2 linked regions of the Anatilimnocola floriformis genome follow. The protein of the gene in region 1 interacts with the protein of each later gene in a pairwise test. Links are inferred from orthologs where the notes say so. Each region holds a gene or a part of one and is shown in the gene's direction. Other genes may lie near its edges.

Region 1 (4,507 bases):
CACGACAACGCCCACGGCCCGGTTGCGGGCGAAAGCTGGGAGCAAACCGTTGTGGACTAGCGGCGAAAGTGTTGTATTTACCCGCCTAAGTGTTGTGAAAAACAGGGCTCGAAACGCTCGTTTTCTGTCTCAACCAATTATACCGAACAGACTTACGGCCGATCCAAAAAGCTCGAACAACTGTTGTACAAATCGACTTGTCCTGATGGATGTTGTTAGACGTCGGCTGGCAATCGTCCACAAGGCAGGTGCGGATTAGTTCGCCAGCAAAGATCTGCTGGCCCGCCACGAATTGCTAAAAGCGGTAGGGGTGCGAGCCCTGCCATTCCGGCAGCCGAACCGCAATTGACCAAATTCGCCCCTCTCAATAAACTTTTGGGGCTGTGCAAGTTGCGCCAATCTGAATGACCGGAACCGCACTTGGGCAAAGCGTTTGCACTACCGTCTGAAAGTATCGCCAGGGCTGGCAGGATGTCACCCTGCGCTAGCTGTGTTCGTTTTAACCGAGCGCAGCAACGCACGCAGTCACTACTCTGCGTGCTCGCAGCAATAACTCGCACAACTGATGTGATGTATGGACTTACTTGAGCGTACTTGGGAATCGTTTGGCCAGTTTTTTGGCGGCCTGCTCTCGGGGTTCGAGCGCGGGGTGACGTCCCTGTTCGGCACATCAAACGCCCGCCTCGTTCGCAAGATGGCCGGCAAGGTGGAGTCGATCAACGAGCTCGAGCCGCGGTATCAAGCTTTGAGCGATGCCGAGCTCAAGGAACAAACGAGCAAGTTCCGCGCGCGCCTCAAGGCCGGCGAGTCGCTCGACGACATTCTGGTCGAAGCATTTGCCGTGTGCCGCGAAGGTGGCCGGCGGTTCCTCGGTCTGCGTCATTACGACGTGCAAATGATCGGTGGCATGGTGCTGCACAGCGGCGCCATCGGCGAAATGGTGACCGGTGAAGGTAAGACGCTGGTCGCCACATTGCCCGCCTACCTCAACGCCATCGAAGGTAAGGGCGTGCACGTCATCACGGTGAACGATTACCTCGCCCGCCGCGATATGGAATGGATGGCCCCGCTGTACATGGGCCTGGGTCTGACGGTCGGTGCCATTCAAAGTGATATGGATGTCGACGATCGGCAGAAAGCCTATGACTGCGACATCACCTACGGCACGAACAACGAATTCGGCTTCGACTATCTGCGCGACAACATGCGTCCCGCCTCGCGCGGTGACGATCGCTATCCAAAATCGCTGCAGCAATCGCAGGGCCGATTGAACTTCGCCATCATCGACGAAGTCGACAACATTCTCGTCGACGAAGCTCGTACGCCGCTCATCATCAGCGGTCCGGCTTTCGACAACGTGGCCAAGTATGCCGAAGCCAATCGCATCGCGCTGCAGCTGAAGAAGGAAACGCACTTCACGGTCAACGAGAAGGACCACACGGTCAACTTGACCGACGACGGCGTGCGTGAAGCCGAACGGCTCGCCGGCGTCGAGAGTTTCTACACCGCGGGGAACATGGAATGGCCCCACTTGATGGACAACGCGCTGAAGGCCAACTACCTGTATCAGCGCGACGTGCGTTACGTGGTGAAGGACGGCAAGGTCATCATCGTCGATGAATTCACCGGCCGCTTGATGGATGGCCGTCAATGGAGCGATGGTTTGCATCAAGCCGTCGAAGCCAAAGAAGGGGTAAAGATCAAGGAAGAAACGCAGACGCTGGCCACCATCACGCTGCAGAACTTCTTCAAGCTCTACAACAAGCTCTGCGGCATGACCGGTACGGCCATGACCGAAGCGGGCGAATTCTGGAAGATCTACAAGCTCGACGTCATCGCGATTCCCACGAACCGCGGTCTGCAGCGGATCGAGTTCCCCGATGCGATCTATCGCACCGAGAAGGAAAAGTTCATCGCCGTCGCTGACGATATCGAACGGGTTCACAAGTACGACACCGTCGTGCTCAAGAGCGGCGAAGAGCTGGTCGGTTTGATCCTCAAGGAAACCGACGACAACGTTCAATATCAGCCGAAGGAAACGCGCGAGACCGAAACGATCGAACGTTCGAAGATCGATCACCTGGAATATCGCGGCCGCCCCGTGCTGATCGGCACGGTCTCGATCGAGAAGAGCGAACGAATCGCCGCGATGCTCGAGAAGCGCGGCGTGAAGCACGAAGTGCTCAACGCTAAGCATCACAAGCGCGAAGCCGACATCGTCGCGCAGGCCGGCCGCATGGGCGCGGTGACCATCGCCACCAACATGGCCGGCCGCGGTACCGACATCATTCTCGGCGGCAATCCCGAAACGATGGCTTGGGCTCAGCTGCAAGATCGCTACGCCACGCGTCTCGATGTGCCGCATGCCGAGTGGGATGCGCTCGTCCGTGAGATCGATGAACGCGAACAGATGAAGGCCGAGGGCGTGAAAGTCAAGGAACTCGGCGGCTTGTATGTCGTGGGCACCGAACGCCACGAAGCCCGCCGTATCGATCTTCAGCTTCGCGGCCGTTGCGGTCGTCAAGGCGATCCCGGCAGCAGCCGCTTCTTCCTCTCGCTCGAAGACGACTTGATGCGGATCTTCGCCGGCGCTTGGGTTACGCAAGTGCTCGATTGGTTGGGGATGAAGGAAGGCGAACGGATCGAACATCCGATGGTCAGCCGCCGCATCTCGGCTGTGCAGAAGAAGATGGAAGAGCGGAACTTCGAAACCCGCAAAAACCTGCTCGACTACGACGAAGTGATGGACGAGCAACGGAAGCGGATCTACCGCTTCCGCCAGAACATTCTCGATGGCGAGAATTGCCGCAACCTGATCTTGGAAATGGTTCGCAAGCAGGTGAACCAAAACGTCGAGACGTTCCTCAAGCGTGATTACGGCCCGAGCGTCTTCGCCGCTTTCGCCGGTACCCGCCTGGCCGCTCAATTCGAAGCTCGCGATTTCCTCGGTTCGGATTACAGCGCTGCCGAAGACTTCGCAATCAAGGAAGCCTGCCGCGCCGCCGAGACGCACATTCAAGACGGCCTCGATGAAAATCTGCCGGAGGGAACCGACGAGGAAGAATGGAATTGGGAAGCCATGGCCAAGATGGCGAACACTCGTTGGGGCCTAAACTTCAACGACAAGCACCTGAAGAAGGTCGGCCGCGATCACATTGCTGAGCACCTGATCGAACATTCGCATCAGGAAATCAAGAAGGTCGATCTCTCCGAAGGGAAGCCGTTCCTCGAAGACGACTTTGGTTATCGCACGGTCATCGCTTGGGCTCGCAGCAAGTTTGGCCTCGATCTGAACTACGACGAGATCAAAAATCTCGACACCAACGCGGTCAAGAAGTACGTCACCGACCAGGCCATCGCGCTCTACGACCGCAAGGAAGCAGAGTATCCGATCATGGCGGGCATTTACTCTGCCGGCGGTGGCGAACGCGGCGCGCTCGATCGCGAACAACTGGTCCGCTGGGCCAGCGAACGCTTTTCGACGCCGATCGATATCGAAGATCTGCGTAACAAGACGCAGCCCGAAATGCTGCAGTTCATGTTGCCGATGAGCCAACGCGTTCAGCAACAAGCCGAGAAGGCCACGCAAGAAGTTCGCACTCGCGTTGCCGAGATTTTCAACTCGAACAACGGCGACGCCAGCGGCAAGGTCGAGAAGCTCGCGCAGTGGGCACAAACCGAGCTCCGCTCGAAGCTGACTGCCGAAGAACTCGGCGACATGGATGCCGAAGAACTCGAACACAAGCTGCTGATCGATGTCGAAGATCGTTACCGTCTGGAAATTCGCCGGATGGAACGCTCGGTGCTGCTGCAAGTTGTCGACACGATGTGGAAGGACCATCTCTTGATGATGGATCGCCTCCGCAGCTCGGTCGGCCTGATGGGTTATGCCCAGGTCGATCCGAAGGTCGAGTACAAGCGCGAAGGCATGAAGATGTTCGAGCAGATGTGGGTCTCGCTCGACGACCGCGTGACGGAACTCGTCTTCAAGGTGGAACAGCTGAACGAAGATTTCGTCCGCAGCACATTTCCCGAAGATCAAATGGTTTCGCGTCACGACTCGGTGACCGGCGCCGATGACTCGCTCAACGAATCGATGCAGCAAACCAGCCAAGGTGGTCAGGGCGACAACAAGCCGGAGCCGATCCGTAACCGCGGCGCACGCGTCGGTCGCAACGATCCGTGTCCTTGCGGCAGCGGCAAGAAGTACAAGAACTGCCACATGCGCATGGGCGGCGGAGCCACCGTGTAGGGCGTCGGCTCCGCGTACTTAAAACGTAACCCTACTAAACAGATCCACTCCCTCTCCTCGTGTACTCACGGGGAGAGGGCCGGGGTGAGGGGCCGAGGCGGAGAGAATGCTCCCTTTGCAATTCGGCCCCTCACCCTAACCCTCTCCCCGGAGTACCGAGGAGAGGGGACAAAACAAAACATCGCCGCGAAAGGATTCGCGCATGCCATACCTACTCAACATCGTCTACCTGCTGCTGATCCTCGCAGCCTCGCC
Region 2 (3,005 bases), 1.8 Mb from region 1 along the record:
ATTATGTGAAGGAGACAACCGGCGGGGCTGCCGATTGGGCCTTTCCGCTGTGGCTCAACTCGATGCTGATGAAGGAGAAGTGGGATCTCATTATCAACATCGGTCACGTCGTGCCGCACGAAGTGCTCGGCTTTGCGAATCACAACAAGAACTACTTCATCGGCCTCGGCGGTAAGGATCTGATTTGCACGTCGCACATGGCCGCGGCTTGCTGCGGCATTGAGAACAACCTCGGCAATCTCCTTACGCCGGTGCGGCAGTGCTTCAACTATGCCGAAGACACTTACTTGAAATCCCTGCCGGATTTCTACGTGCAGGTCACGCTTGCTCGCAACCCTGCCGGCCACCTTGTGCACACTGGCGTCTTTGTCGGCGACGATTTGGAAACGTATCTCGGCGCAGCACGTCAGGCCCGCGACCAAAACATCACCACGCTCGACGAGCCGCTGAAAAAAGTCGTCTGCGTCATGCAAGGCGACGAGTTTTTCAGCACTTGGGTCGCCAACAAAGCCGTCTATCGCACACGCATGGCGCTCGCCGACGGCGGTGAGTTGCTAATTCTCGCGCCGGGCCTCAAGCGTTTCGGCGAACAGCCCGACGTCGATGCTCTCATCCGCAAGTACGGCTACTGTGGCACGCCGCAGGTGATGGAACTCTACAAGAAGAACGCCGATATGCAGGACCTGGCCCACGCCAGTGCGCACCTGATTCACGGCAGCAGCGAAGGCCGCTTCAAGATCACGTACGCTCCAGGCCACTTGGAAAAGGCCGACGTCGAGCAAGTGAAGTTCGGCTACGCGAATCTAGACGAGATGCTGCTGAAGTATCCGATCGGCCAACTCAAGGAAGGCTTTAACGACGTCAACGGTGAGCGGATCTATTTCATCCCCACGCCGTCGGCGGGCCTGTGGGCAACGAAGGATCGGCTACTCAATCGCAAGACGGGTTTTGGTGCGGGTTAATATGACCACTCCTTTTCGCACCACCCGCCGTGTCGAATTCAGCGATACCGATGCGGCCGGCATTATGCATTTCTCGGCGTTCTTCCGCTTCATGGAGCAAGCCGAGCACGATTTGCTTCGCTCGCTCGGCTTGAGCGTCGTGATGGCGGACGATGTCGCCAAGGCTGGCGGCGGCAAACTCAGTTGGCCGCGGGTGCATGCCGATTGCGACTTTCGCGTGCCGGCGCGTTACGAGGATGTACTCGAGATTGAAGTGACCATCGGCCGCCTCGGCGAGAAGAGTGCGAATTATCAGTTCCGCTTTGTGCTCGGCGGCAAGGAACTCGCGACCGGCGAAATCACCAGCGTCTGCTGCCGGATCATCGCCGGCCAACCTCCGCAGTCGGTGGCAATCCCCGAATGGTTTCGCGCCAAGCTCTCACCGTTTGTCGTTTCTGCAACGGATGGCTAGATCATGCGCACGCTCGCCTGCTGCTGCGGAGTTCTGCTCTCCCTCGTCGGTGGACGACTGGCAAGTGCTCAGCCGCAACCGGCCCCCATTCGCTTCGGCATTGATGAAGTGATTGCGCCTGTGGCCGAAGTGCCAGCGGCGGAAAAGGCGATTCTCAAGCAACACACCGAACTCGATTTTTCCGTCGGCTTTGCGTGGCGATGTGCCTTCGTGGGGAGTTCGTACGGTTCCTTTGCGAACTGGCACGGCCGGTACGTGCTCTTCGATGGCGACAACATTCTGGAAATCACTCGCACCGACCTGGAACGCATGCTCGGCAAGGATCAATATGCCCGCCTGCATCCGCCGCTGCGCTATCGAATTCCGCCGGGCCTGATCGGGCTCCTGATTCTCATTGTCTTCCTGGCCAAGTTCGATGCACTCTTCCCCACCAGGATATTGCTTGCCAAACGCCTGCTGAACGATGCGCAGTATGTCCAAGCCGTCGAAGTCTACGAACGGAGCCTGCCGGGGCCGGACGAAGAATCGACCGCCGATCTGCGCAAGCAGGCCTTTGCTGCCGCCGTCGAATTTCTCACGACCGCTAAGTCGCTCGCCAAACCAGAGGCCGAAGCTCGGCTGCGAAAAATCATCTCCAGCCGAGAAGAGGAAAAATCTAAGTACCTCCGCCAGCAAGCGCTCGCCTACGAAGAAGCAGGCGATTGGAACGAAGCCCTCGACCATTACGAAGAGGCCGCCGAACTGCGGGAATTGTGGGATGCGAAGGATTTTGCTTTCCTGCAAAAATGCATCCGGCGGGTCGAGCAGAAACAGAATTCAGCTTAATTTGCGCTTATTGCCCAAAAGGAAGTGGCCTATGAAGCGGATCGGGATACGTGAATTTCTGTTGGCAATGCTCGTGGCTGTTCTGGTTGTGATTGTGGCGCGTGCCTGGCAACGCAGGTCTGCAGCAGACACGAAAGGTCTCGCTGATGTGCCAGAACTCATCGGAGGCTCGTTGGGCTACGAGGCATTTCAAAAGTCGGACCAAGTGCTCGCTTATCGAATCAGTCATCCGGAAGATGTTCGCAGCATAACTCAGGATTTTCCGGTCATCGCCGGACGGGTAGCGGTTCCGGCAGAAGTTCGCGACGAGTTCCGCACCAGCGTCTTGCCGCGAAGGTTTCTCGGCGTGACAGGTTGTGCGCCGGAATACGCAGTGAGAATCGACTTCGTCAAAGGGGAGCACACGTTGCGCTTCTTAATCTGCTTGCACTGCAATTCGATCGTGGCGCTTCTCGATGGCCAGGAATGCACCGCACGCCCAGACAAGCTCAGGCTCGATTTTAATGAGGAACAAATGATCGAAGTCGCCAAAAAACTCTTTCCGAATGACCAGCGGATTCAAGAGCTTAAATCTTAGGACGACCGTCAATCCTCTATTTTTCGGCGGTTTCAGGCATTGCTAACGCCCTCGTCAGATCGGCACGAATTGGCTAAAATTTCGAGCTTTCCAGTTGCCAATTCCTCTTCGCTCGTCGGAGCCGTGCGCCACCAATGAAAGCCATCGCCGTCTATCCAGGCCAGAAAAACAGCGTCCACCTCGAAGAGAT

What was found.
Region 2: the proteins of secA (region 1) and M9Q49_RS08795 interact in binary tests that used the Escherichia coli proteins (3 or more experiments, as listed by UniProt). The link is inferred for Anatilimnocola floriformis from one-to-one orthologs.

Annotation. Positions count from the first base shown.
Region 1 is NZ_JAMLFW010000001.1:442,732-447,238, reverse strand. The notes cover bases 263-4,452. They hold secA (preprotein translocase subunit SecA), read left to right. Parts: upstream 263-574; coding sequence 575-4,252; downstream 4,253-4,452. Also shown: M9Q49_RS01760 (3-deoxy-D-manno-octulosonic acid transferase), read left to right, coding at 4,455-4,507. UniProt on the Escherichia coli protein: Required for protein export, interacts with the SecYEG preprotein conducting channel.
Region 2 is NZ_JAMLFW010000001.1:2,220,740-2,223,744, forward strand. What follows is about bases 1-2,688. They hold M9Q49_RS08795 (acyl-CoA thioesterase), read left to right. Parts: upstream 1-963; coding sequence 964-1,413; downstream 1,414-2,688. Other genes in these bases: M9Q49_RS08790 (lactate racemase domain-containing protein), read left to right, coding at 1-962; M9Q49_RS08800 (tetratricopeptide repeat protein), read left to right, coding at 1,417-2,238; M9Q49_RS08805 (hypothetical protein), read left to right, coding at 2,270-2,688. Outside these bases: more of M9Q49_RS08805, read left to right, coding at 2,689-2,815; M9Q49_RS08810 (glucose 1-dehydrogenase), read left to right, coding at 2,950-3,005.